DNA from 2 places in the Marinobacter sp. SBS5 genome. Region 1 is predicted to be linked to the other one. Evidence: riboswitches for the same ligand, from Rfam matches in the RefSeq annotation. Region 1 holds a riboswitch; the other holds the start of a gene.
The links. Region 1 has a riboswitch for thiamine pyrophosphate ahead of thiB (thiamine ABC transporter substrate binding subunit). Riboswitches for the same ligand answer to the same signal wherever they lie in the genome.

Region 1 (14,642 bases):
GACATTTAAACACCCTGACGTCACATGTCATACATATATAAATGTCGTATTCACATATAAATTTTGATGGTTATATTTCGGCACATTTCTCACTTTGCGATAAGCCAAAATGAACGCTAAGAGGTACAGTTACACTCAAAGTGGGCAATGAAATCGAAAAGGGTAAGACCGGTATGTATGAAAGCGGCATTCAAACTCTGGACAGGAGTTATTCATTGCTTCGCCTAGTGATAAGAGCCGGGCAACACGGCCTCTCCATTTCCGAACTCACCGATGCAACAGGCCTGAGCACGCCAACAGTGTATCGCTTGGTTCGCGCCCTAAAAGATCTAGGTCTTGTCAGGCAACCACTTAGTCGCGGGCCAGTCTACCCCGGTCCGGAACTCTTGAGCTGGAGCGAGCTGACCCGCGCCGCACTGGACAAGGTTGCGCACATGCACCTGCTGGATATGGCAGAGAATTTAGGTGACAGCTTTTTTCTTATGATCCCTGACGGCTTTCACGTGTTATGCCTAGATATCGCAGATGGGCAACACCCAGCACGGAGTTACACCCGTCAAAAGGGTGACCGAATTCCCTTCGGAGTCGGCCAGGCGTCCATCGCCATCCTTAGCTTTATGAGCAAGCAAGAACAGACACACATCCTTGACCACAACGAAGCGCCGTTTCTGCGAGCAAAAGGAATTACGCGCGAGCGCGTGCAGGAAGCCATCGCCAACTGCCGACACCTAGAAGTCACCTGTGGAGTGGAAGGCACTGATCCTCCCGAGTTTACGGGTGTAGCTGTCCCTGTTTTCGGAAAAAACCAGACACCAATCGCTGCATTAAGTTGTTGCCTGCGGCGTTCCCGGTTGTCCGACGAACATTACGATCGCCTTACGAAATCACTGCTGGCCAGTGCGAGAGCGATTAGCCACAACCTTTTCGACCCGGTGGAAAACACCTGATAAAAGAGTATTCCCACGATGAACAGATGCAGCTCCCCCTACCCTGATTATAAACGCGCCTGTGGTTGGAATGAGACGGCTACGTTGTCCCCGAAACACCCTCGCCTTACAGGCTCTCAAACCTGCGACGCGATCATTGTCGGCGCTGGCTATACCGGCATCGGCATAGCCCGTCAGCTCGCTAAGTTACAGCCAAATAGTGATATCAGAGTCTTGGAGGCGGAAACCATTGGCGCAGGGTCACCCGGCCGCAACTCGGGATTTGTTCTGGAGCACGCCTTCACCGGTGCCAACCCTGAGGCTGCCGGAGCACTCTATCGGCACTATCAGTCCACCCAAGATACTATGCGTGAAATAGGCTATCCGGGAGCCGTCACAGCAAACCCTAAAATCTTCAAAGGCGCAGCTACAGACCGAGGCATGAGAAATTTATCAGCCTTAGCTACCCTCCTTGAAAAAAGCGGCCAACCCTTCGAGTGGATGAGTGCGGAGCGCTTAAGGTCAATTACGGGCAGTTGCTATTACCGTGCTGGGCTAAATTTGCCAGGCAACAGCCTAGTCAACCCCTATGCACTTATTTCGAACCTGGCCCGAAGCCTTCCAGCTACCATTAAATTGCATGAGCAAAGCCCGGCTGTTCACCTGTCACAAAACCCATTTGGCTGGTTAGCCACAACACCCGAAGGTTCACTTCAGGCACCAAAGGTATTTCTAGCCAACAATGCCTTCGCCGCCTCTTTGGGGTTCGGAAATGCTTATAGCGTGAAAATATTTACCTATGCAGGGATCACCCCAAAATTGCCAGCCGATTTATTCGCCGCCCTAGCACCAGAAGGTCAATGGGGGTTGCTGCCTGCCCACCGTCTTGGCTCCACCCTAAGAACCACTGACGATGGAAGACTTCTTATACGCGGCTTTTACGGCTACGAGCGCGAAGGCAATGACTCCACACGAAGCTATCTTGAACAAAGCCTGTTAAACCGTTTCCCTGAACTGAGCAGTTATGGCTTGGAGGAATGGTGGGGCGGCACCACGTCGCTGACAGCCAATGGAGCACCGCTTTGGGGTCAGCTAAAAAAAGGGCTATTCGCCTCCATCGGCTGCAACGGCGTCGGTATTTTAAAGGGAACGCTTCTGGGACAGCAGTTGGCCAATCTAGCTTCCGGCCAGCCCTGCCTGAACGTCCACGAGCTCATGGGCGTGCCCAGTTGGATGCCACCTGAGCCAATTAGACACATTGGATTCAACCTCGTCAGCGCCGTGGAAAGGCGTCTGGCAGGTGCTGAGCGCTAACCAAAACCCACCTAAGGAAGAGCAAACATGATTAAAACAGTAAAAACTGAATTATACGCGTCCCCATCACCACTAGAGTGGGCAACCATTGGTAACGGCATATTGTTCACTGCTCAGATCCCTATTGATGACCAAGGGAAAGTTGTTGACGGCGGTATTGAAGCCCAAACACGCCAGACCATGGAAAACCTGCGTCACACACTGGAATGCGCAAACACAAACCTCACAGATGTCACTCAGGTTTTGATTTACGTTACCGACAGATCGCACCTGCCGGTTGTTAACAGAATCTACGCAGAGTACTTCGAAAAACCTTACCCTAACCGTGCTGCTTTGGTAATAGCCGGCCTGGCTCGAGAAGAGATGCTGGTTGAATTGGTCGTCTATGCGGCTGTCGAAGATTAACCATTAAATGACTGCACCAAAACATTTCCCTGTTTGAAATCCCCAGCAAGCTAGGCCGGTTACCCGGCCTAGCTGTTCAAGCTGACTCTATCCGCTTACTCTAATCCTAGATCCATCCCTGAGCAGTACTGTAAATTTCACTGAAATGCTTCATTAGGACCCCGACGCTCTATTCGCGACAACACCGAATTGTCCGTTACCATTGGCTGGCGCAGTATCTGTTCGACAGCACCGAAGAAGTTCAAAGGAGAAAACAACAAGGGCGACCACGAGAGCAAACCAATGCGGAAACACTACCGATTGATTCGCCCACCAGAGCGTTCGAAATCGACGTTAAAATCACTGAGAGACACGGAGAGAAAATGAAATCGATGTCGCCATTTTGTCGCCATCGACACGCCGGTTAAGACAGCAAAAGGCTAAGCGATTGAAATAAAAGGGTAAAAAATGGAGGCGCGGGTCGGAATCGAACCGGCGTACACGGAGTTGCAGTCCGCTGCATAACCACTCTGCCACCGCGCCGGGTAAGCCTTTTCGGGCTTTGCTCTCAGGGGGCGTGAGAGACTTGGAATTGGAGCGGGAAACGAGATTCGAACTCGCGACCCCAACCTTGGCAAGGTTGTGCTCTACCAACTGAGCTATTCCCGCTCTTCGTTTAAGAGGCATTGCCTCGTCAACGGATGCGTATTCTACGGATTACTCCGGCGCCGTCAACAACTTTTTTCAACCTTTTGTTTTTTCGCACTATTTGGGCATTTTTTAGCCAAACCTCAGGACTTGTTTGCCTTTCGCCTGGCTGACCCGGTCATTCCCGCCATAGATTACCCCCATTCGTTAGCCGAGAATCGCCGACTTTAGCAATTCCGATCTTATAAAGGCCTGTATTTACTATGCGACATTTCAGTTTTTCGACCCTGGTATTTCTTGCCCTGACATTATGCAGTGTAAGCCCTACCCTCGCCTCTGATTGGGTCGTCAAGCAACAGGGTGACAAGCGGTCAGACATCACAACCTATGTTCGTGATACTGAAAACTCCGCCATTAAACAATTCCGGGGAGTGGTTGAAACTCAGCACTCCATGTTTTCAGCCATGTCGGTCATTAACGACATTTCCGTGTGCCAAGAGTGGATCTACAACTGCCAGGAAGCTCGCTACCACTACGCGGAAGACGGCGAAAAATTTCTTTGGATGATGTTCGATGGGGTATGGCCAGCATCGGATCGCGACTTGGTGATGAAGTCGTCGTTCATACAAGAAGACGTTAATGGCCCGGTCACCGTTCAATCGATTGGCCAGCCAGGTGGCGCGCCGGAGCAGGCGGACTATGTTCGGATTCCGATGCTGAACAACAGCTTTTATATAGAACCACTTGCAGACGGCTGGACGCGCATCACGTTCACTACTCAGGTCGATCCGGGTGGGCTTGTGCCGGCATGGATTGCGAACATGGTCGCGACAGACGCACCCATTCGCACCCTGGAAGGGCTTCAGAAGATGATGAACAAGGAACCGTTCAAAAACTACAGCGAGGAGAACCTGCCAACAAAACTGATTGAGAAGCACAATCTGCGCTTCTCAACCTTGGGTTTTTAAGAATTTCGTCGAATTACGAGTTATTACCCTGTGCCTGACTGGCTTCGGCCATTTGGGCGGGGGCATCGCAATTTAAGAAACTGGAACTCTGCAGCCATTCCTGGTCCGGATAATAGGTAAACACCAGCTGTCCGCCTTTCAGGTTATCCACCACAGAACGAATCACTTTCCGGTCGACCGCTGGGCAACCGTGACTGCGCCCAATCCGGCCATAGTCTGCCACCCAGTTCGGGCTGACATAGTCTGCGCCGTGAATAACAATCGCTCTTTGGCGAGCCAAGTCGTTTACACCAGGCTCCAGCCCATCCAAGCGTAATGCGTAGCCATGGGCCCCACTGTAGCTTTCGTTGCCTTTGAACAAGCCAATACTGGACTGGTGGCTGCCCTCGATATTCGAGAACGCACGGGCTTCCACATCACCAGAATTTTTTCCGTGGGCAACCAGATCCCTGAGCAGCAAATCTCCCTGCTCCAGATCAAAAATCCACATCCGTTCTTCACTGGACGGCAGTGAAAAATCGATAACCGCCAACCGCTCCGGCATAGCTACGCCGTTGTTGACCGCACACTGCGTTGCCTTAACTGCCGCACCTAGCACCTCTGACTTCAAGTACGGTGCAGCCCCAGCCAATTTATCGAGAAGTTCGTTATCAAGGGCTTCCGCATTACCGTGTGCGGAAAACGACAAAAGGACTGCCAGGCCTGCTCCCAATGAAAAAGGGTGTCGTTTCGTGTGCAAAGACATACGCACATTACCTCAAGGTTTAAGATAGTTTGGTAGCTGACTGAAAAGGTGCCTCATTCTAACAGCGTATTTTGAGACTTTCGTCTTTCCGTACATTTTTTAACCTTTAGCCTACAAACCCCTCGAATTTGTCCTACCACAGCGCCATGATAGAATTACTCCAACTCAACGGGGTGCCCTCTATCGGGGCTGAGACCACACCCGCGGAACCTGACACGGATAATACCGGCGAAGGGATTGAGTCGCACTGAACTTCGCAGTGTTTGCCGCGGCATGGTTACTCCCCCTCTTAATAAGGATGCCGCACATGCTCAATCGCTTATCTCTACTGCTGTTGGCCGTTACCTTACCGTTGGCCGCTCACTCGGCCGAGCGCCCTGTCCTGAACGTGTATACCCATCCGTCCTTCGCGGCAGAATGGGGCCCCGGGCCCGGTGTGAAAGATGCCTTTGAAAAGCAGTGTGACTGCACCCTTAACTACACCGTTCTGAACAGCGGTGGCGATATTTTGCAGAGGCTGCGTTTGGAAGGAGCTTCAACCCCTGCGGATGTTTTGTTGGGGCTCGACACCGCAACAATGGAAACAGCCCTTCAAACCGGCATGATTGGCAAGCACGAACGGGCTCTGGACGCATTGGATTTGCCCATCGACTGGAACGATGCTCACTTCATTCCTTACGACTGGGGTTACTTTGCGTTCGTGTACGACACTCAGCAGCTGGCAGAACCACCTGCCAGTTTCGATGCGCTCATCAATGCACCCGATGACCTCAAAATCATCATCCAGGACCCGCGCACCAGTACCCCCGGGCTAGGTCTGCTACTGTGGATGCACTCTGTCTATGGCGATGAAGCCGCTCAAAAATGGGAACAGCTGAACGGCAAGATTCTCGCGACAACACAAAGCTGGAGCGACGGTTACTTTTCACTGTTCATGAACGGCGAAGCGCCCATGATCCTTTCCTACAGCACCTCACCCGCTTACCACATGGCCGTAGATAAAACCGACCGCTATCAGGCCGCGCAATTCGAAGAAGGCCATTATCTGCAAGTGGAAGTTGCCGCGTTGGTCGAGTCTTCCAAACAAAAAGACTTGGCGCGCCGCTTTCTGGATTTCATGCTGACCCCGGATTTCCAAGAGCATATTCCCCTGAAGAACGTGATGTACCCGGCCATCGATCTTGGCGCAGATTTGCCTGAGGTGTTTGATCGGCTGATTACCCCCGAGCACACGTTCTTCATGGCACCGGCTGAGGTTGCAAGCCAACGCCGCCAGCTGGTCAATGATTGGCTGGATGCAATGACACGATAACACCGTGCCCTATTCCCTCAAACCCGTGCCACTGAGCCATCCAGGCTGGCAGCTCGTCCCTGGCCAAGTGCTTGGACTGGCGCTATTGCTGTTGGTCGCCCTGGGCCTGGGCAGCATGCTGATGACCGCCGGTAGCCTTGATCTGGCAACGGTTTTCAAAAGCCGCTACTTGCGGGGTGTGGTGTGGTTTACGGTATGGCAGGCCATGTTGTCTGTTTTGCTCAGCCTGGCACTGGCTCTGCCTATTGCCCGCGCTTTAGCCAGGTACCGAAGTTTTCCGGGCCGCTCGGCGCTGCTCAGAGTGATGGAGCTCAGCTTGGTGTTACCCACCATCGTCGCGGTTTCCGGCATTATTGGTGTGTATGGCCGGCAAGGCTGGGTCACAGGCTTGTTGAATGAATGGTTCCCCGGGCATGGCTGGCATCTCTATGGCTTGAACGGCATCCTGCTTGCCCACGCTTTCTTTAATGCCCCTCTGGCCGCAAGAGTTTTGCTGCAATCACTGGAAGCGGTACCTCCATCGCGCCTTCGGATTGCCTCGCAACTCGGGCTTCGCGGCTGGTGGCTGTGGCGTTCGGTTGAATGGCCGGCCCTGCGCCCGGTGCTACCGGGGCTGAGCGCTCTGGTATTCACCTTGTGCTTTACCAGCTTCGCCATCATCATGACACTCGGCGGCGGTCCCGCGGCCACCACCTTGGAGGTGGCGATTTATCAGGCGTTGCGGTTCGAGTTCGACTTCCCGCAGGCGGCGGTATTAGCCGTCATACAATTGCTGATTTGCGGTGGTTTGTGGTGGCTGGTATTCCGCCAGCGCCTGGAATCCTCTCTTCTTCCTAACCGGCAACTTTCCCACGCGGTACCCCTGAAGGCCTGGTCGGGTCAGCCAGTGCTCTATGCGGTTCTGCTGTTTGTATTCAGTCTTTTCTTGCTGTTGCCCTTGCTCGCCATCGGAATCCGTGGCTTTCCGGCGCTGCTGGCCCTGGATGCCGGCGCTTCAATCTACGAGCAACTGCTTCCCGCCACTGGGCGCAGTTTGCTGATTGCCTTACCCGCTGGTTTTGCCTCGGTTGGGGCCGCGCTGATGATTCTGGCCTCGGCCAACAAAGCGAAAAACCCGGTATTGAAAGCCATCCCTACCACCACCGGTTACCTGCCGTTGATTGTCCCGCCCATCGTGCTCGGGACCGGGCTTTTCCTTTTGCTTCGCCCGGGCTTGGGCAACCACGCACAGGGTTGGGTGCTAGTGGCGTTGATCAACAGTTTGATGGCCCTGCCCTTCATTATTCAGGTATTACGCGGCCCATTGAACAGTCTCGATAGCCACTCACTTCGTGTCGCTGACCAACTCGGCATATTGGGCTGGTACCGTTGGCGCTGGATTTATTGGCCCTTGTTGCGCCGCCCAATCGCGCTAGGCCTGGCTTATGGCATAGCTCTGTCGATGGGGGATTTCGGCGTCATCGCACTCTTTGGAAGCCCCAGCCAACCAACCCTGCCAGTTTTACTGTACCAGCAGCTGGGCAGCTATCAGGTATCAGCAGCAGCTGGCACCGGTTTATGGCTGCTGATATTGCTGATATCTATTTTCGGCCTCCTCTCAGCCCTAGGCCGCCCGCCTGCAAACCTCCGAAAAAATCGTTTGCCCGAAGCAACTCTGGAGCCTGAGCATGCTTGATGTAGAACACCTGAGTTTTCGCTACCCGGGTCAAGCCGACGGCTGGGAGTATCACTTCTCGCTGCAACCCGGCCATTGTGTAGCGATTCACGGCGCTAGCGGTACCGGCAAAACCACCCTGCTGAACCTAATTGCAGGTTTTCTTCAGCCCGATTCCGGCAAGATCCATTGGAAGGGGAAGCCCATTCAGCATCTGGAGCCTTGGAACCGGCCGGTTACCAGCGTCTTTCAAGAACACAACCTGTTTGAACACCTAGACGTGGCTACGAATATTGGCCTGGGGCTGCACCCAGGCTTGAAGCTGACCTCAGAACAAAAGCAACAGATCGAACAGGGCCTTGAGCGCACCGGGCTTGCAGGTTTCGGCACGAGAATGCCCGGTGATCTTTCCGGCGGGCAACGACAGCGAGTGGGTTTGGTGAGAGCAATTCTACGCCGACAGCCTTTGCTGCTTCTGGATGAGCCGCTAACCGGCTTGGACAATGAGGCAAAAGCCTGCCTGAGAGCCATGCTCTTGGAAGAAAAATCTCGGGGCGTCGCCTTGGTGCTCGCCAGCCACGACGAAGATGACCGAAAGTTACTGGCAGACTCCTACTGGAATCTCTAAGCTTGGAGTGAACTGTTACAGGGCTGGTTTTATTCAGTGGCGATCCATTCCGGACATCCTTCGACATCACCAGAACAAAGCGCAGGCAATGTTGAGCTTAACGGCGCTTCATTGGTGCTCAGTGGCGACTGGACGCTGACTTATTACACAGCCCTGTCCCGCCTGGTGCAAACCGTTCAGGAGAAGGACCTCGCGAACGTCTCGCTGGATGTCTCTCAACTTACTCGAGTAGATACTGCAGGTGCCTCCCTATTGGTTAAACTGATGGGAGGCCCAGCGCTTGTTGAGGCACTGAATAACTCGGAAATCGCCAACGAGCAACAAGCGCTGATTACAGCGGTTGCTTCAGCAATGAAGAACGAGGTATTCCAACCTCCCAGGGTAAACCCGGTACTGGGTTTTCTGGCAGACATCGGCCAGAAAGTGACGGCCGTTGCCCAGCTTCTCTGGCTTTTGGCCGGCTTCATCGGCGAAACCTTGTCCACGTTGTTTTACATCTTGCCTCGGCCAAGCCGCTGGCGTTTTACCTCCTTCGTCGCCGCCGTGCACGATACCGGGTTGAACGCGCTGCCCATTGTTGCCCTACTCACTTTTCTCGTCGGTTCAGTGGTCGCTTTTTTAGGTGCGACGGTCCTGCAGGATTTTGGTGCCACCATCTACACCGTAAACCTCGTGGCTTTTTCCTTCCTTCGGGAATTTGGCGTTCTGCTGGCTGCCATTTTGTTAGCCGGCCGGACCGCCAGCTCCTTCACCGCACACATCGGTGCCATGAAGGTTAACGAGGAACTCGACGCCATTCGAACGCTGGGCCTGAACCCCGTGGAGTTATTGGTGGTTCCCCGCGTTTTGGCAATGATGGTGAGCCTGCCGGTACTGACCTTCGTCGGTATGATTTCAGGCATGATTGGCGGTGCCGTGGTGTGCGCAATCACTCTGGAGATTCCGCCTAGCCAGTTTATGGCGATCATTGAACGAGACATTGGCTTAACGCACTTTCTGGTCGGGATTGGCAAAGCGCCGGTGTTTGCGTTTTTGATCGCAGTCATTGGCTGCCTCGAAGGATTCAAGGTGTCTGGCAGCGCTCAATCCGTTGGCGAACACACCACCTCAAGCGTGGTTCAGTCTATTTTTATGGTTATCCTGCTGGATTCAATCGCAGCGTTGTTTTTCATGGAAATGGGCTGGTAGCGCATGACCGAATCTCGCACGCAACGTCACTCTCCCGGCACGCCGATCATTCAGGTGCGCGGTTTGGGTACGCGCTTCGGCAGCCATGTTGTTCATGAGAACTTGGATCTCGATTTATATGCGGGCGAGATATTGGGCGTGGTGGGCGGCTCAGGAACCGGAAAATCAGTTCTTCTGAGAACCATTGTCGGGCTGAACACACCCAGTGCCGGCCATATCCGTGTATTCGATGTGGACCTGACCGAGCTATCAGCCATGGAACGTTCGTTGTACGAGCAACGTTTCGGGGTGCTGTTTCAGGGTGGTGCCCTGTTTACGTCTCTGAATCTGGTTCAGAACATATCAGTACCCCTGATTGAGCATGCCAGGCTGAGTCGGGCTGAGGCGGAAGAGTTGGCTCGCATGAAACTTGCACTGACCGGATTGCCACCCGAAGCCGCTTTGAAATACCCCTCCGAGCTGTCGGGGGGCATGGTAAAGCGCGCCGCGCTGGCTCGAGCCTTGGCGCTGGACCCGGAGATTCTGTTTCTGGATGAGCCGACTGCGGGGCTGGACCCTATTGGCGCAGCCGCGTTTGACGAGCTGATCGTGACCCTGAGCAAGGCGCTGGGGTTAACGGTTTTCCTGGTTACCCACGATTTAGACACGCTCTACTCAACCTGTGATCGTGTGGCGGTGTTGTCACAACGAAAAGTTTTAGTCGTCGACACCCTTGACCGGGTTGCCCAAACCGATGACGCTTGGGTGCAGGAGTATTTTCACGGCCCCCGCGGGCGCGCCGCCGGAAGCAAGCTGGTACAACAGGAGTTCAGTTAATGGAGCCAAAGGCCCACCACGTTGTTATTGGATTTTTCACACTGGCAGCGGTGGCGGCCGCCCTACTGTTCGCTTTGTGGCTCGGAAAATCCTCTGCTGACCGGGAATGGGCCTATTACCAGATTGGCTTTGATCACCCTGTCAGCGGTCTGACCAAGGGGAACCCGGTGCTTTACAGCGGCATTCAGGTCGGCGATGTTATGGACCTCACTCTGGCACCCGATAACCCCGCCCATGTTCGCGTGTTGGTCCGTGTTCATAAGGAAGTCCCCGTGCGCGCCGACACCAAAGCCGGTCTGATATTGGCAAACATCACTGGAAGCATGAGCATCCAATTTACCGGTGGTACACCTCAAAGCCCCCAACTTCAGGGCTCCCGTGAAAATCCGCCTTTAATTCTCGCGGAGCCGTCGGCACTGAACAACCTACTGAATAACGGCGAGGCCATGCTCGCTCAGGCTGAACAGCTTCTCACCAACATGAACCGCTTACTGGCTACCGAGAACATCGACAATGTCTCGGCTCTGCTTGGCAATGCACGAGAAGCGAGCGAATCCCTCCTTGCCAACCGAGACGCGCTGATTGCACTGATGGAGCAATTTAATGTTGCCGCGGTTCGGGCAGAGGAAGCGGCGATCAAGGTTTCTGGCGTTTCTGACAATACCCGAGCGGTACTCAACGACCGGGTTGTGCCGGTGCTGAACGCTATGGATACCGCCATTTCAACCCTGCAACCCTCTCTGGATCGAGTAAACCGGATCACTGCCAATAACGAGCACGCGTTGGACGCGGGGCTGCAAGGGCTTTCACAGCTTGACCCTGCCCTGAGAGAGCTTAGATCCACTTTGCGTAGCCTGAATAACCTGACACGCAGGCTCGAGCAAGACCCTGCAGGTACGCTATGGGGTAGATCAACCATCAAGGAGTTCGAACAATGAACACAGGTCTGGCCCGGCTTGCTGTCGTTGTGACAGTATTGAGCACCGCCGCTTGCACAGTTCTTCCCCGGCCTGAGCCACCCCGAGTGATGAGTTTGGCGAGTGCACCGTCGCAAGCGACGTTCGACCAAGTGTTACCGGTCAACATTCGTGTGGTTACGCCATTGGCTTCAGACCCGGTGGACAGCTCCAACATTCTGTTAAAGCCCACTCCTTACGAGTTCCTGGTCTACAAGAAAGCCCGCTGGAGAGACAGCTCACCGGTGGTTATTCGTGACCATTTAGCGCAACACCTGCGCAACAGCCACGGATTCCGAAACATTGTGGTCGACACCAGTACGGCAACAACCGGGTTAACCCTGTTAACGGAACTCTCGGCGTTTCACGTAGACCAGAGGTCAAACGAATATAAGGTAACCCTCCAGTTACACGCCGAACTCACCGGGAATCGCAGTAACGAGAGCATGTGCATTAACAACTGGGCGATTGAAGAACCGTCTGCCGGCGCTGATCTGGATTCATCGGTGGAAGCGTTTTCTAGGGCCGGCAACCTTCTGGCTCATGAACTTACAGAGTGGGTGTGGAACTGTGTTCAACGGGCGCGGTGAACCGCACCCGACAGGAAAGCGAGGTTAAACCTCGCTATTGTCCTCAATCGCCTTCGGGAACAAGTCGTCCCAGGCCGCGTGCAGATACAGGTACATAGACCAAAGGGTCAAGACCGCTGCGATATACAACAAGCCGATTGCTACGTCGGCTAGGAAATTGCCCGGCGGGAACGCGAGCAAACCAACAATGGCTGAAATCTGAGCCGTAGTTTTGATCTTGCCAATGTAAGATACCGCCACACTACCTCGGCTGCCGATTTCAGCCATCCATTCCCGCAATGCCGAAATCACGATTTCACGACCGATAATGATCGTGGCCGGGATGGTGAGCAGCACTGCAGAGTATTCTTCAATCAGTACCGCCAACGCCACGGCTACCATCAATTTATCCGCGACCGGGTCCAAAAAGGCGCCGAACGGCGTGCTTTGATTCAATCGCCGCGCCAGATATCCATCCAACCAGTCCGTGATCCCCGCCAACGCAAAAATCGCTGCACTCGCCATATAACTCCAGCTCGCCGGCAAATAGAAAACCACCACGAACACCGGAATCATGACGATGCGGGACAGGGTAATCAGGTTCGGTACATTCATGGTGTTCCTATTCGTTATGCAGTGCTGCGTAAATGGTTTCGGCCAGTGCTTTGCTGATGCCTTGCACCTTGGCAATTTCGTCCACTCCGGCTTTGCGGATACCCTGTATACCGCCGAAGTAGCGTATCAATTCTCGCCTGCGTTTTGGCCCTACGCCCTCAATGCCTTCAAGGGTGGACTGCCGGCGTTTTTTGTCGCGCCGCGCTCGGTGCCCGGTAATGGCAAACCGGTGCGACTCATCCCGTATGTGCTGAATCAGGTGCAACGCCGGTGAATCGGCTGGCACTCTGAAGACAGCGTCGGTCATAGCATCGATCAATTGTTCCATGCCAGCCCGACGAGTGACACCCTTAGCCACGCCAATCAGCGGAATATCGGAAATATTCAGTTCTTCAAACACTTCTCGGGCGATGTTCAACTGACCTTTACCGCCATCGATAAAAACCAAGTCGGGCTTTTTGCCTTCGCCATTGGCTAACCGACGATAACGGCGGCTAAGCACCTGGCGCATGGCAGCATAGTCATCCCCCGCCTTCACGCCTTCGATATTATAAAGCCGATAGTCGCTTTTGAGGGGGCCATTCTCGTCGAAAACCACGCAGGATGCGACGGTATTTTCACCATGACTGTGGCTAATATCAAAACATTCCATTCGACTGGGGGTTTCAGTCAGTTCGAGCAGGTCCCGCAGCGCAAGCAATCGCCGGTACACCGTTTCTTTGCTGGCGAGGTGCGTCAGCAGGGTCTGCTGGGCGTTGGTCATGGCTAACTCAAGCCAGCGTTTACGCTCACCCCGAACGTTGCCGCGCACTCTGGTCTCGCGATTAGCGGCCTCCGTAAGAGCTTCCGCTAGAAGCTCCTGCCCCTCCACTTTCACCGGCACCAAAATATCGTTTGGGATTTCCCGGCGGGTATCACCACCAAAATAATACTGACCAAGGAACGCTGCCAGCAATTCGCCTTCCGTCTGTTCCAAAGAGAATTTCGGAAAGTAATCCTTGGTACCCAGCACTCGTCCGCCCCGCACAATGATCACCACAATACACACCACGCCGGCATCCTGAGCAATGGCGATCACATCGGCATCACCGCCCTCCCCGTCAACCGACTGCTGCTCCTGCACATGGCGCAAGTGATTGACCTGATCGCGGTAGGTTGCCGCTTTCTCAAACTCGAGTCTTGAGGATGCCTCTTCCATCGCGTTCATCAGATCGCGGATGATCACCGGGTTCTTGCCTTCCAGAAACATGGTGGCACGCCGGATGTCCTGCTGGTATTCCTCCGGGCTGATGTACTCAACGCAGGGCGCTGTGCAGCGGTTAATCTGATACTGAAGACAAGGTCGATTCCTGTTTCTGAAATAGCTTTCATTACAAGATCTTATCTTGAAAACCTTCTGTAGAACATTAAGACTTTCTTTAACCGCCCCAGAGCTCGGAAAAGGTCCGAACCAGGTTCCGCCACCCTTTTTAGTCCGGCCACGACGGAAGGTCAGCGACGGGTAATCGCTATGCGAAGACAAATAGATATAGGGGTAGGATTTATCGTCCCTAAGCAGAATGTTATACGGCGGCCGCAGAGATTTGATCAGGTTTTGTTCAAGCAGCAGAGCTTCGGTTTCGCTGCCGGTGATCGTCACTTCAATCGAATGAATCTTGCCAACCAATGCTTCGGTTTTCGGGGCCAACCCCGTTTTACGGAAGTAACTGCTGACTCGGTTTTTGAGGTTACGCGCTTTGCCGACATACAGGATCTCCCCTGCACTATCGTACATACGATAGACACCGGCGCGTTCAGAGAGTTGTTTCAGGAAGCTCTTGCTGTCGAACTCCCCGGGGGTTTGATTGGGGTCAGACGGTGTCGGCATCCAGCAACCCAAGCCGTACTGCCATCAGCGCTAATTCTACGTCGCTGGAAAT
Region 2 (14,642 bases), on a different contig from region 1:
AGTCTTTGGGAGGAGAGCTTTCCCGAAATTTGCGGAGCCATGGATGGCGGAGCAGAAGCGCCCAAGGATGGCTTGAGCGTTTTCTGTACGGCCGCCCCCGCCATGCGCCATGACCAAGGCCCGAAGGCTAGAGGAGATCCATCTCTACGGTCAGACTTTGTCGTAAAGCTTTGAGCCAGACTCCACAAACTCGCGGGATTTCTCCTGCATGCCGGCGTCGATGGCAGACACCTCATCCATGCCCTGCTCCGCTGCGTAATCTCGTACTTCCTGTGAGATTTTCATGGAACAGAACTTGGGCCCGCACATGGAGCAGAAGTGGGCCACTTTGGCCGAGTCTTTCGGTAGAGTTTCATCGTGGAACTCCCGAGCAGTGTCAGGGTCCAGCGCCAAGTTGAACTGGTCTTCCCAGCGGAACTCAAACCGTGCCTTGGAGAGCGCATTATCACGAATCTGAGCACCCGGATGGCCTTTCGCCAAATCAGCCGCGTGGGCGGCGATTTTGTAGGTGATGATGCCGGTTTTGACGTCATCCTTGTTGGGCAAGCCCAAGTGCTCTTTCGGCGTGACGTAGCAAAGCATGGCACAACCAAACCAGCCGATCATCGCCGCACCGATACCTGACGTGATGTGGTCGTAACCGGGCGCGATGTCCGTGGTCAGTGGGCCGAGGGTATAGAACGGCGCTTCGTCACAGCATTCCAGCTGCTTGTCCATGTTTTCTTTAATCAAATGCATGGGCACGTGGCCGGGGCCTTCGATCATGCATTGCACATCGTGCTTCCAGGCAATTTTGGTGAGTTCACCCAAGGTTTCCAATTCCCCGAACTGCGCTTCGTCGTTCGCATCGGCGATGGAGCCGGGGCGCAAGCCGTCGCCGAGGCTGAAGGACACGTCGTAGGCCTTCATAATTTCGCAGATGTCTTCGAAGTGTTCGTACAGGAAACTTTCTTTGTGATGCGCCAGGCACCATTTGGCCATGATGGAACCACCGCGGGAGACGATGCCGGTGGTGCGTTTGGCCGTCAGCGGCACGTGATGCAGGCGCACACCCGCGTGAATGGTGAAGTAATCCACGCCTTGCTCGGCCTGTTCAATCAGGGTGTCCCGGAAGATTTCCCAGGTCAGGTCTTCGGCGACACCGCCCACTTTTTCCAGCGCTTGGTAGATCGGCACGGTGCCGATGGGGACCGGGGAGTTTCGGATGATCCACTCACGGGTTTCGTGGATGTTTTTGCCGGTGGACAAGTCCATCACGGTGTCGGAGCCCCAGCGAATACCCCAGGTGAGCTTCTCGACTTCTTCTTCAATGGAAGACGTGACCGCGGAGTTACCGATATTGCCGTTAATCTTCACCAAAAAGTTTCGGCCGATGATCATCGGTTCGGTTTCAGGGTGATTGATGTTGGCAGGGATGATCGCCCGCCCGCGAGCCACTTCTTCACGAACGAATTCCGGAGTAATTTCAGCCGGCAGGCTGGCGCCGAACGACTGGCCCGGATGCTGATCATCGACCAGCCCCTGCTCACGGGCCTCTTGGAGCTTCATGTTTTCCCGAATGGCGATGTATTCCATTTCCGGGGTGATGATGCCTTGGCGGGCATAATGCATTTGAGTGACGTTCTTGCCGGGTTTTGCTTTGAAGGGCTTTCGCTCATCCATGAATCGAAGCGGGTCTAGCAGTGGGTCTTTCATGCGCCGGCGGGTGAACTCGGAGGTGTAGCCATCCAGTTGTTCAACGTCGCCGCGTTCAGCAATCCAATTGGCACGAACCGGCGCCAAGCCTTTACGCAAATCGATGTTAGCGTCCGGATCGGTGTAGGGGCCAGACGTGTCATACACCAGTACCGGCGGATTCTTTTCGCCGCCCATTTCGGTCGGGGTGTCGCCCACCGTAATTTCCCGCATTGGCACCCGAATGTCGGCTCGGCTACCCTGCACATAGATTTTTCGTGAGCTTGGTAATGGTTTGATTGCTGCCGAATCCACTTTTGCGGAGTCGCTGAGGTATGCTGGTATGTCCGTCATGTCTGCTCCCAGTAATATCTGAGGTGTCAGGTCGCGTATGACGGAGCACTGCCAAAACGCCATTACTGGCTACATGGCACTGTTCGTGCGGTCTTAATCCCTACGCCGGTATTATCCGGATCAGGTCGCGGGTTCTGCGTTGCAATCTCAGCCTATCACCGGTTTCTGGCGATTCAGCACCCCGTCAAGACGCGAATATCGAATTCGTTGCTTACACAATGTGTGAGCTTTTCAAGTGTAGAGACGGGACTCATTATTGTCCATAATGAGCCACCGATACTTTTGGACCATACTGTCGCGTTAGCACTCGGCAATGTGGCCTTCCGATCCTTGTATCCAGATCACGGATGCCCGGAGACAGTTTGTCAGGAGATACAATGAAAAAACGCTTACTTCCAGGACTGATCACCCTGCTTGCAGCTCAGCCTGCATTCTCTCTGGATTTGATGGAGACTTACGAAAAGGCGCTGTCTTACGACTCCGGCATTGCTTCGGCCATGGCGAGATTTCAATCCCAGCAAGCCGCCAGTGACGTAAGCAAAAGTACATTGCTGCCTCAGATCGGCGCTTATGCCGAAGCCAATCACATCGACTTCGATGCAGATAACGGCCCTGGAGACAGCTACAAGTCCCTGAACTACGGCGTTCAACTGACTCAGCCTATTTTCCGGGCGGACAACTGGTTCCGTTACGATGCCAGCCAGTTCCAGACCGAAGCCGCTCAAGCTCAATACAACCTGGCTCAGCAGCAATTGATTCTTGACGTTGCAACGGCTTACTTCAACGTGTTGCGCGCTCAAGATACCGTTACCACCGCTCAAGCCACCGAAGCAGCCATCCAGCGCCAATTTGAACAGGCTCAGGAACGCTATGATGTCGGCCTGATTGCAATCACCGAAGTGTATGAAGCTCGTGCCAGCTACGATGACAGCAAGAGCCTGCGCATCGCCGCTGAAAACCAGCTGAACGTGGCCCGAGAGCAACTTGCCCGCCTGACCGGCGAATATGCCGCCGATCTGGAAAACCTGCGTGAAAACTTCCCGCTAGGCCGCCCGAACCCGATGGACCCGTCCTCTTGGGAAGCCACGGCTTTGGAGCAGAACTGGTCTATCCAGGCGGCCATGTACCAACTGAACGCCAGCGAAGCCAACCTGAAAGTGGCCAAATCCGGCCATATGCCGACGCTCGATCTGGTGGCTTCCTACGGTGAAACTGAGCTTGAAAACGCGAAGACCCCGCAGCAAGAAGGAACCCAAGGCGTTATCGGGCTCCAACTCAACGTACCGTTGTACATGGGGGGTGGCACTCAAGCAGGCGTGCGCCAGCAGCGTTCATTGGTCACGGTGGCCGAGCAGGATTTGAATACCGTTCGCCGGGACGTACAGGTCAATACTCGCAGTTTATTCCTGACCGTCAACAACAACGTGGAAACCGCTTCTGCGCTTGAACAGACCATCATCTCCCGCCGCAGCGCTCTGGATGCAACGCGCGCCGGTTACGATGTCGGTACACGGAACATTGTGGAAGTGTTGGATGCAGAGCGAGCTTTCTACGTAGCGCTGCGGGATTACGCCAATGCCCGTTATGACTACGTGATCAACTCTCTGCAGTTAAAGCAGGCCGCCGGCACGCTCAGCCCACAGGACCTGATCGAGCTGAACAACTGGCTCAGCGAAGGTGCCCGTGGCATTGAAGCGATGGCAAACGACGGTAAAACTCTGGAAGACCCCTCCGAGTAATTCCCGCCGGTTTTGCAACTATACCCGGGCCGCCGTCAGGCCCGGGCGTTAGACTCTTTCGATGATCCCTTCGACCACTTTATCCAACGCACCTCGATTTTTATTCACCACCGCCAGCGCGCGCTGTCCGTAGACTTTGCACTCTTCCGCATCGGTCATCAGGCGACTCACTGCTTTTGCTAAATCTTTACAGCCCTTAACCATCTGAACGCCTTGGTCAGCCACCAAACTCTCATAGATTGTCTCGAAGTTGAACACATGGGGCCCGGAAAACACCGGCATTCCCCAAGCAGCAGGTTCTAGCGGGTTATGCCCTCCGCGCTCGATCAGCGAACCACCCACGAAGGCTATATCACTGGCGCCGTAGAGCATCATCAGCTCGCCCATAGTGTCTCCGAGATACACCTGAGCCATTTTCGGGCTCTCGTTCCGGGAGCGACGGGCTACCCGAAAGCCCTTTTTTTCGGCCATCGCTGCAACGGTATCGAAACGCTCCGGGTGTCGGGGCACAATAACCAACAGCGCATCATCGTGCTGTTCAAGAATGCTCTGGTGGGCACTCAGCAACTGCTCGTCTTCACCACTGTGAGTGCTTCCGGCAATCCAGACCATCCTACCCTCGAGCGTTTTTCGAAGATCCTCGGATGCCTTTCGCACATCATCAGGGATATCCACATCAAACTTTACACTGCCCGTCACTTCCACGCGGTCCGCTGCCACCCCAATGCGCCGAAACCGCTCAGCATCCGGTTCCGCCTGAGCCGCCACCCAACTAATGCTTTTCATCACGGGTGCCGCCAGCCCTTTGACCTTTTCATAGCCTTGAGCTGAGCGTTCAGACAAACGGGCATTAATCAGGAACACCGGCACCCTGCGCCGACGACACTGGCGGATCATATTGGGCCAGATTTCGGTTTCCAGAATAACGAGAATGCCCGGATTCACACGGTTCAGGAAACGTCGAATCGCACCGGGTGTGTCGTAGGGGGCGTAGGCATAGGCGACTCTGTCGCCAAACATCTTACGGGCCTGAGCTAACCCGGTATCGGTCATAGCTGTCATCAGTATCGTTGCGCCTAGCTCCTTTGCTAGCAGGCGCCGGACCAAAGGGCCCGCTGCGATGGTTTCACCCACGGATACCGCGTGCACCCAGATAACCGGCCCAGACATTGCCGGAACTATGCCTAGGCGATGCTGCCAGCCTTGGCGAAGAGCCGGTGCTTTTCGGCCCTGCCACCACAGCCGAAGCAGGATAAAGGGCAGAACCAGCCGGATCAGCTGGGAATAGATAAAATGAAACACGCAGGACTCCCGGCAAAACAGTGCGTTATCATAGGACGAAATTTGTCGAGTGGCTGCATCTTGCCCTCGGGCTAAACGTTTGTCGATTCGGGATTCACGATTTTGAACAAGAAGTACCGCAAACAACCCAGAAACACCGATTACTCAGCTTACCGCCATCCCCGCTGGTGGCCAACTTGGCTAGGCATATCGATTATGTGGCTGTTCGCTCAACTGCCCATTCGTTTTCAATGGTGGCTGGGCAAGATCGCGGGCTTGCTGGCGTGGAAACTGGCCAAGAGCCGGCGGCACGTCACCGAAGTAAACATTCGGCTGTGCTTTCCGGACCTCTCGGAAGCAGAACAAGCGGAGCTTGTCCGAAAAGCGTTTATCGCCAACGGCATCGGCTTGATGGAGCTGGGCATTGCCTGGTTCCGTGATCCCAAGAAGCTCACTGGCATCACCCAAGTGCATGGCCTCGAGCACTTTGAAAAGGCAATGGAAGATGGCCATGGCGTTCTGCTTCTGGGCGGCCATTACAGCACTCTCGACCTCGGCGGCAGTCTGGTCACCGAGTTCATTGATGCCGACGTAATGCAGCGGGATCACAACAATCCTTTGACCAACGCCGTCATGACCCGAGCACGGGGCCGCCGGTACGGTACAGTTTTGTCGTCCAAAGACTTACGGGGCCTGTTCCGAAGCCTGAAGAAAAACCATGCAGTCTGGTATGCCACCGATCAGGATTATGGCCGCAAAGACATTGTCTTCGCCCCCTTCTTCGGCATTCCTACCGGCACTATCACCGCCACATCCCGAATTGCGGACCGCAGCAAGTGCCGGGTTGTTCCGTTCAGCCATTTCCGCCGTGAAGACAAACCCGGCTACGACATTTACTTCCACCCTGCGCTGGAAAACTTCCCCAGCGGCGATGATCTGGACGATGCGACTCGCGTCAACGCCATTATTGAACAAGAAATCCGAAAGGCCCCGGACCAGTATCTGTGGATGCATCGTCGGTTTAAAACCCGGCCGTCAAAAGATGACCCGGGCTTTTACAAAAAACGGAAGAAAAAGAGGTAACGCGTGAATCCAGAAACGCGGGCGCCGGCTATCTGGCTGATTACCGATAACAAGCCAGGACACAAAAATCAGCTAAAAGGGCTGGGCAACCGTTTGCGGGTACTCACCGGCGCCAGCATTTACTGGGTCAACGCTGCAGATTCTCCGGTACCGCTCTGGCGCGCTCTTTTGGGCGTTGCCCCCGCCATGGATTCGCCCCCTCCTGCGCCCGCCCTGATTATTGCGGCAGGCTCGGGTACGCACCGGCTATTACTGGCGCTGCGCCGCCTTCGAAAAACCCGTACCGTGGTTCTGATGAAACCCGCCTTCCCGCTCGCTTGGGTAGATGCGGCTATTATTCCCGCCCACGACAACGCAAAAGCTTCGCGCAAAACGCTCATCACCGAAGGCGTGATCAATGCGGTCACGCCGATGGCACAATTGACCCCAAAGCCGGAAGCTCTGGTCTTGGCTGGCGGCCCATCCCGTCACTTTGTCTGGGAGGACGATGCCGTTTTTTCCCAGATTACAGACTTGATCGCACGTTACCCCGAGTGGCGATGGACTATCAGTAATTCTCGCCGAACTCCCGCAGCCCTCACTGCCAAGCTAGATGAACTGCAAGGCCCTAAAGTGACCGTCGTCCACCACGAAAACACCCACGACAACTGGCTGAATCATCAATTGGCCGCGTCAAGAGCTGTCTGGGTAACACCGGACAGCGTCTCGATGGTTTGCGAAGCCGCGACTTCCGGCGTACCAACCGGCTTGCTGGATTTGCCCGCCAGAGGTCGCAGCCGAGTCGCCAAAGGCGTCACCCGACTCGTGGAGCAAAGCTGGGTTTTCCGCTGGAACGAGCACAGCAGCGTTATGAGTGAGCAGGCTGAGCGACATGCGCGACTTTGGGAAGCGGACCGTGCCGCACGCTGGCTGACCCATCGATTTATCACCATCCCCGGACGCGCCAACAAGGAGGCTCCGCATTGAGAATACTTCAGGCACTTCCTGCCCTGTACAGCGGCGGTGTAGAGCGTGGCACGGTGGAGTTCGCGGCTGAACTGGTCAAGCGTGGCCACGAATCTTTTGTGGTATCCAACGGCGGCCCGATGGCTGAACAAGTGCGCGGCCAAGGTTCCACGCATCTTTACATGCCGATCCACCGCAAAACCCCAGCCTCGTTCGGCCAGATTCTGCCGATGCGACAGCTACTACAGAGCCTTAAACCCGACATCGTGCACGTTCGCTCCCGCATGCCAGCCTGGATCGTTCACCTAGCGCTGAAGTCGCTGCCGGCAAGCGAGCGCCCCGCCATCGTCTCGACCTTTCATGGCATGTACTCGGTGAACCCCTACAGCGCGATCATGGCCAAGGCGGATCACGTGATTGCAGTATCCAACTGCGTGAACGACTACGTACTGAAAAACTTTCAAGTACCGGAGGACAAGCTGACCGTGATTCAGCGCGGGGTCGATATTGACGCCTTCCGCCAGCGCGCGATCAATGAGCAGTGGCGTGACATACTACTGTCACGATTCCCTCAGCTCACGAACAAAAAGATCATCATGATGCCGGGCCGTATTTCCCGGTGGAAAGGTCAACTGGATTTCCTGAAAGCCATGGAAAGCATCGTCCGCCAGCGTCCGGATTGCCACGGCATCATCGTGGGCGGGGCGGAGCCCGGGAAGGAACGTTTTTTACAGGAACTGGAAACCGAACGAAGCCGGCTAAACCTGACCAACCAGGTATCGTTTCTTGGTCAACGCAACGACATGACCAACCTGTATTTGTTTGCGGATGTGGTTTGCCACATGTCGACCAAGCCGGAACCGTTCGGCCGCACCGTTACAGAAGCCTTGGCCTCGGGCACGCCCGTTGTCGCCTACAATCGTGGCGGTGCGGCGGAGACCTTACAGGCTTGTTTCCGGGACGGTTTGGTAACACCCGATGATACGGAAGCTTTTGCTCACACCGTACTGGAGTTGCTTGATAGGCCGAAGCAAGAGGTTGAGCTGCCGGAGCGGTTTTTGTTGCGGGCGCAGACGGAGGGGACACTAAAGATCTACGAGAAGGTCCTGACTGAGAAAGGCGCACGTTCGGGATGAAGGTTCTGATGCTGATGCTCTCGGACAACCCAGGAATTGGCGGTCTTGAGAAGCACACCCGAGAGCTGGCCACCGCGCTCGCTGAACTGGGCCACCAAGTATCCATTGCAGCCGCTCCGCAGCACGTTGCACCTATGGAAGGCGTTTCCTGCATCCCTGTGAACGCGCAGCGGTCGCGAAACTCCATCCCGTTGCTGCTCACAATCTTGCGGATTATCCGGGAAGGAAACTACCAAGTTGTGCACGCCCAAGGCACCAAAGCAGCGTTTGTTCTGCAGAGGCTGGCGCCGTTTATCAAGAAGCTCGCTCGCATCGCCAGCATTCACGGTTTCAAGTCACGCTACCCCAAAACTGGCGTTTTCCATCAGCTGATCGCAGTCAGTAAAGCGCTCGCAAACGACATCAATCAACCTGAGGTTACGGTAGTCTACAATGGGGCCTCAGTTGCCAATCAGGCCCCCGCGGAGCTCCCCCGAGAGGCCGCCCGCCCAATGTGGTTAGCGGTTGGGCGACTCGCACCGGTTAAGGGGTTTGACCTGCTGATCAAAGCCTTTCAGTTCTGCCCCGGCACTTTATTGATCGCGGGGGACGGTCCGGAGGACCAACGGCTTCGAGCGCTCATTGACTCCACAGGTCAAGCTGGCAAGGTTGAGCTTTTAGGCTTTCGAACAGACATCCCCGCACTCATGGCCGCCGCCAATGGCGTCGTGATTAGCTCTGAACGAGAGGGGTTTTCCTATGTCTGCGCGGAAGCGCTACTGCTCGGCAAGCCGGTTATTTCCACCAACGTCCCGATTGCCAATGAAGTCTTGCCCAAAAACCACATATTCCACGGCGGCGAGCCAGCCGAGTTTGCCAAGTTACTGCAACAAAACCTGGGATCATTAACCGCCGACCAAGCCGAGGCAAGAGCTTTCGCCAATGAAAAGCTGTCGTTGTCTGCCATGGCCGCAAACACGATCGCGGTTTATCGAAAAGCTTCAGAAAAACTCGCTCTAGAGCGCTGCAAGCGATGACGGGTTACACTGAAGGAACCCGCACTTTGACCTCGCTACCTAACTCTATGCTCGATTTAACTAGCCAACAACCGTTCGCACAAGGCTCTAACCGCAAGTGCTACACACACCCGCTGGACGCCACTCGGTGCTTGAAAGTAATTCGCCCCGAAAACATCACCGCGCGATTTGAGCGGCAATCGCCCGTGAAGCGACTCCTTGGCGCAGATCGGCTCAACGATAACGACCAAGAAATTCGAGCCCACCACCAGCGCGCCATCCTACAGCTCTTTGAGCAAGGCGATGAGGCGTTGGTCTGGGCGCATCTGCCCAAGTTCTATGGCAGCGTTCCCACCTCATTGGGCGAGGCCAATGAAAGCGAACTGATACGCTGCGCGGACGGCAGCGTTGCGCCAACACTTGAGCGCCTAATTAAAGAGCAAGGCCTTACCCCCGAGCTGAATCAGGGCGTCGAAGAGTTTCTCTCTTGGCTGCAGCAAACCAAAATACTGACCAGAAACCTGCTCCCCCACAACCTAGTGATTTCAGATCGATTTGACCACCCTCGCCTGTTTCTGGTTGACGGGCTGGGCGCACCGACCATCCCACAAGCACTAGATGCCATACCGGGTTGGAGTTCACGCTACATTAAACGGAAAATCGCACGATTCAGGAAAAGACTGGCCTGGGAACAAAGCGATTCGGGCTTATCTTGGGAAGATTTCCAAGGCTTAAGATAAACGCCGCAAGGTCAGCATGTTAGTATGTCGTCCACTTTGAATGTTAACGGAACTGTCAATCATTAAAACGCGCGGAGTGCACTCATGATCCATCCCGTCATCATGGCCGGCGGCACCGGCTCTCGCCTTTGGCCACTGTCCAGGCAACTGAACCCGAAGCAGTTCCTAAAACTGACGGATGATCATTTGTCGATGCTGCAACTCACTGTGGCCCGACTGGACGGCATGGAGTCTGCAGACCCACTTCTGATCTGTAACGAAGACCACCGCTTCCTGGCTGCCGAACAAATGCGGCAAGCGGGTTATAAAGATGCGCGGATTATCCTAGAGCCTTGCGGCCGCAATACCGCACCCGCCATTGCCCTTGCGGCCCTGCAACTGGCGAAGGCGACCGATGACAGTGCTGACGACCCACTGATGCTGGTACTTGCTGCGGACCACCTGATACAGGACGTCGCAGCTTTCCAACAGGGCATCCAGAAAGCGATCCCTCTGGCCCGACAAGGCAAACTTGTCACCTTTGGCATTGTCCCCAGCCATGCCGAAACTGGCTACGGCTACATCAAACAAGGTAAAGAGCTCGAAGACCGCAGCTATGGCGTCGACCGATTCGTCGAAAAGCCGGATCTGACCACTGCACAGGACTATCTGGCTTCCGGCGACTACCTCTGGAACAGCGGCATGTTCATGTTCGGCGCGCGCCAGTATCTGGCCGAACTTCAGAAGCACCGCCCGGAGATTTTGTCGGTGTGTCAGGCTGCGGTTGAGGATGCCAACGAAGACCTTCACTTCACGCGTGTTAACGAAGCCATATTCGCTGAGTGCCCTGAGGACTCCATCGATTACGCCGTGATGGAGAAAACCCAAAACGCGGCTGTGGTAGCTCTTGACGCTGGCTGGAGTGACATTGGCTCTTGGTCTGCCCTCTGGGACGTGTCCGAGAAAGACGCGAACGGCAACAGCTTCATGGGTGATGTTATTGCCCACGACACGACAAGCACTTTAGCGCGTTCCGAAAACCGCTTGATCGCCACGGTCGGTGTGAGTGATCTGGTGATTATCGAAACCAAAGATGCCCTGCTCGTTGCCCATAAAGACAAGGTTCAGGACGTTAAAAAGATCGTCGAACGGCTCAAGAGCGATGGCCGAAATGAACACATTAATCACCGGGAAGTTTACCGGCCTTGGGGCGTTTACGACTCCATCGACAGCGGCGAGCGTTACCAAGTCAAACGCATTACTGTAAAACCCGGCGCAAAACTGTCCGTTCAGATGCACCATCACCGCGCGGAACATTGGATTGTGGTGAGCGGCACCGCCAAGGTGACCAATGGCGAGAAGACTTACTTGGTGACGGAAAACCAGTCTACTTTTATTCCGGTTGGCCAGGTTCACTCATTGGAAAACCCGGGAGTCATCGACCTTGAGTTGATCGAGGTTCAATCAGGCTCCTATCTAGGCGAAGACGACATCGTGCGCTACGAGGATCGGTACGGCAGGTCATGAGTAAGCTGAAGTATTTTCTGATCGCCGGCCTTTTGAGGCTCGTTAGCTTTTTGCCTTTGCGTGCCGCTCAATTTATCGGGAAGTGGCTTGGCCTCCTTGGCTGGGCCATGAATGGGCGGTCCCGAAAGGTGACCGACACCAATATTCGCATCTGCTTACCGGAATTGACTTCTGCCGAGCAACGTCAGCTATCAAAAGACTCCATGGCGCACACCGGCATGACCGCCGCAGAAATCCCTTTGATGTGGGAGTGGTCTGTTGAGAAATGTCTGGGACTGATCAAGGAAACGAGAGGGCTGGAGCTGGTAGAGGAAGCGCTCGCCTCGGGCAAAGGCTTAATCTTGCTCGCGCCACACATTGGCAATTGGGAGTTGATCGGCCTGCTGTTCTCATCCCGCTACAAGATGGCCTCGCTCTATAGCCCCCCGCATATCAAAGAATTTGAGGATTATATGATCCGGGTCCGGGGGCGCGTTGGTTCAGAATTAGTACGAGGAGACCGCAGAGGCTTGCTTCGCCTGATGGGCATTCTCAAAGAAGGCGGCGTTGCCGGCATCCTACCCGATCAATCTCCACGTGGCAAAACCAACGCTTACGCGCCTTTCTTCGGAATGGAGGTGCGCACGATGACGCTGGTCAACAAGCTGATGCTGAAAACGGGCGCTAACGTACTGGTAGCCTTCGCCGAACGGCTACCCCAAAGCAACGGTTTTCGCATTATCGTGGAAGAAGCGGCTCCCGGAAACGGTGATGCTGACCCAGTTGTCGCGGCAACTGCCTTGAACAAATCCGTCGAGAAAGTCGTCCGGATGGCACCGGCTCAGTATCAATGGGAATATAAGAGGCTCCGGCACCGGCCGCCTGGAAACCCAAACCCGTACTACCCAGACAGGGTTTGCCGCTGATTCGCCATTGTCGAATACCTGAGCAAGTGCAGACAGGCATCTGGCCAGAACCCGCGTTATACTAGCCACTTTCTTTTACACGCTAACTTTTGGACACTGGAATTTTATGGCCCCAACGTCAATCGGTGTGGTTATTACCACCTACAACTCTCCCCTCTGGCTGAGCAAAGTACTGACGGGCTACGAATGTCAGACATTCACCAAGTTCCGGGTCATCATTGCTGACGATGGCTCTACCGATGAAACTCGCGCTCTGATCAATAGCTTTAAAGAACGAGGCATCTTGGAGATCGACCACGTATGGCACGAGGACGACGGTTTTCGGAAGTGCCAAATTCTCAATAAAGCCATTCAAGAGACACGTTGCGACTACCTGATCTTCACTGATGGCGACTGCATACCCGAGCCGGACTTCGTGAAAACCCACCACGATCTTGCTAAGCCCGGGCTCTTTTTGTCCGGTGGCTATATCAAGCTCACCATGCCGGTATCCGAAGCCATTGCAGATGAGGACATCCGCTCCGGTGTCATTTTCAAACCGGACTGGCTGGTCGCTCACGGGCAGCCGAAGAATCACAAATTGTGGAAACTTTCCCCTTCAACGGGATTCCGCAACTTTATGAACTGCATCACGCCTGCCGCTGCTAGCTGGAATGGCATGAACAGTTCCACCTGGACTCAGGATTTGATTGCCGTTAACGGATTCAACGAAGACATGCAGTACGGCGGCTTGGACCGGGAACTGGGCGAGCGCCTCTGGAACTACGGCCACAAATCTCAGCAGATACGCTACAGCACGGTTTGCCTGCACCTCGATCATGCTCGCGGTTATTCCAAACCCGAGATCTGGGCGAAAAACAGAGCCATCCGAAAAGCCGTGAAGGACAACAAAACCTTCTGGGCGGAAAACGGCATTGCAAACGACCGACCACCAGCCCACAAATAAATATAAGCCTCTGATCAAAGGTTCTGAGAATGAAAGTTAAAGAATATCCACCGTCTTTGTGGCGCACACTTCAGTTGAAATCGTTACCTGCTAAAAAGATCAAGGGTGGGCTTTCTGAGAACGTTGCCAAAGACGTTGTCATCTCATTTACATCGATCGCCTCGAGACTTAAGTATGCACACCTGGCGGTGAGAAGCATTCTTTCTCAGACGGTAACGCCTGAGGGAATTGTTCTCTGGCTTGGAAAAGATTGTGAGCCTGAAATCCCTGAGCAATTGCTTAAATTAACTGGCGGTATATTTAGCATTAGATTCTGCGAGGATGTTGGCCCGCATACCAAACTGATTTATAGCCTCTCTGAATTTCCAGATCGTCGTATTGTCACCTGTGACGATGACCTGATGTACCCTAGGGATTGGTTGGAAAATCTCCTGAAAGCAGCCGAAGAGTTTCCTAATGATATTATCGGTAATCAGTGTCGACTGATCACGGCGGCGGCTGATGGGGAGCTTTGGCCTTATAAAAAATGGCCATACGAACAACCTGGCGCATCGCATGCCAACACGCTCCCCCTAGGTTATGCCGGCGTTATCTACCCCCCAAAATCACTCCCGGAGTCAACGCTATCGCGCGAACTGTTCAAACAGCTTTCACCGAAAGCTGACGACTTGTGGTTCAAGGCCATGAGTGCCGTAAACGGTACCAAGTCCAGACGCTCTTCATACCAGACGAGCAAGCCGCTACCAATTCCATTCTCACAGGCCGTATCCCTGAAAAAGACTAATGTCAGGGAAGACGGTAACCGAGAACAATGGAGCAAGCTTGCGGAGCACTTCGAATTGTCATTGGATAGAGCTTAAATCAGTACATGCAATATTTACGGGACACACTGTATCAGCAAGTTGATGCTGGCCACGGCATCACAGCCTTTAAGCGTACTGGCTGGCCTAGTGAAGACGCAGTGTCTGGCAACTGGAAAGAAGCAATCGCAAGCATGCTCCATGGAGAACAGCCCAAAGCGAGCGTCCCATGGATTAGCGGTGCTTCCACCCCCGTCATACTAAAAGTAAACGAGCTGAAGTACCCAAGTCAGCGAGTAAGGGCTCTACTAGGAATTCAGCGCCATGGCCGATATGAATGGGCTACCGCCGAAATTCACACCGCACTGCAGATGCAGGGGAAACCTTACATACCAAAACTGTATGCATACGGGTGGTCAAAAACTCGTTTCGGCTTGCCGGACAGAATATTCTCTATTACGGAATTTCTGAGCGAAACCAAAAGCGTTGAAGAGATTGCTCGCGACGAGGAAAGTTCCGAAATAGCATTACGCTTGGC

Region 2: linked by a shared signal. The riboswitch ahead of thiC (phosphomethylpyrimidine synthase ThiC) and the one ahead of thiB (thiamine ABC transporter substrate binding subunit) in region 1 are both predicted to bind thiamine pyrophosphate.

What each region holds. Positions count from the first base shown of each region.
Region 1 is NZ_JBLWAZ010000002.1:31,287-45,928, forward strand. Features, by position in the region: gene ACNQ6O_RS05740 (IclR family transcriptional regulator) at 141-947, shown strand; gene ACNQ6O_RS05745 (NAD(P)/FAD-dependent oxidoreductase) at 1,032-2,240, shown strand; gene ACNQ6O_RS05750 (RidA family protein) at 2,268-2,645, shown strand; tRNA gene ACNQ6O_RS05755 (tRNA-Cys) at 3,094-3,167, opposite strand; tRNA gene ACNQ6O_RS05760 (tRNA-Gly) at 3,218-3,293, opposite strand; gene ACNQ6O_RS05765 (START domain-containing protein) at 3,536-4,240, shown strand; gene ACNQ6O_RS05770 (murein L,D-transpeptidase catalytic domain family protein) at 4,254-4,985, opposite strand; TPP riboswitch at 5,145-5,239, shown strand; gene thiB (thiamine ABC transporter substrate binding subunit) at 5,293-6,297, shown strand; gene thiP (thiamine/thiamine pyrophosphate ABC transporter permease) at 6,302-7,972, shown strand; gene ACNQ6O_RS05785 (ATP-binding cassette domain-containing protein) at 7,965-8,579, shown strand; gene ACNQ6O_RS05790 (MlaE family lipid ABC transporter permease subunit) at 8,616-9,767, shown strand; gene ACNQ6O_RS05795 (ABC transporter ATP-binding protein) at 9,771-10,583, shown strand; gene ACNQ6O_RS05800 (MlaD family protein) at 10,583-11,521, shown strand; gene ACNQ6O_RS05805 (ABC-type transport auxiliary lipoprotein family protein) at 11,518-12,129, shown strand; gene pgsA (CDP-diacylglycerol--glycerol-3-phosphate 3-phosphatidyltransferase) at 12,154-12,723, opposite strand; gene uvrC (excinuclease ABC subunit UvrC) at 12,731-14,590, opposite strand; gene uvrY (UvrY/SirA/GacA family response regulator transcription factor) at 14,574-14,642, opposite strand, start outside.
Region 2 is NZ_JBLWAZ010000006.1:43,495-58,136, reverse strand. Features, by position in the region: partial or broken gene ACNQ6O_RS14485 (hypothetical protein) at 1-174, shown strand, start outside; gene thiC (phosphomethylpyrimidine synthase ThiC) at 151-2,028, opposite strand; TPP riboswitch at 2,109-2,222, opposite strand; gene ACNQ6O_RS14475 (TolC family outer membrane protein) at 2,406-3,767, shown strand; gene waaA (lipid IV(A) 3-deoxy-D-manno-octulosonic acid transferase) at 3,816-5,069, opposite strand; gene lpxL (LpxL/LpxP family Kdo(2)-lipid IV(A) lauroyl/palmitoleoyl acyltransferase) at 5,172-6,131, shown strand; gene ACNQ6O_RS14460 (mitochondrial fission ELM1 family protein) at 6,135-7,097, shown strand; gene ACNQ6O_RS14455 (glycosyltransferase family 4 protein) at 7,094-8,212, shown strand; gene ACNQ6O_RS14450 (glycosyltransferase) at 8,209-9,228, shown strand; gene ACNQ6O_RS14445 (YrbL family protein) at 9,276-9,947, shown strand; gene ACNQ6O_RS14440 (mannose-1-phosphate guanylyltransferase/mannose-6-phosphate isomerase) at 10,032-11,453, shown strand; gene ACNQ6O_RS14435 (lysophospholipid acyltransferase family protein) at 11,450-12,358, shown strand; gene ACNQ6O_RS14430 (glycosyltransferase family 2 protein) at 12,465-13,304, shown strand; gene ACNQ6O_RS14425 (glycosyltransferase) at 13,334-14,164, shown strand; gene ACNQ6O_RS14420 (hypothetical protein) at 14,173-14,642, shown strand, end outside.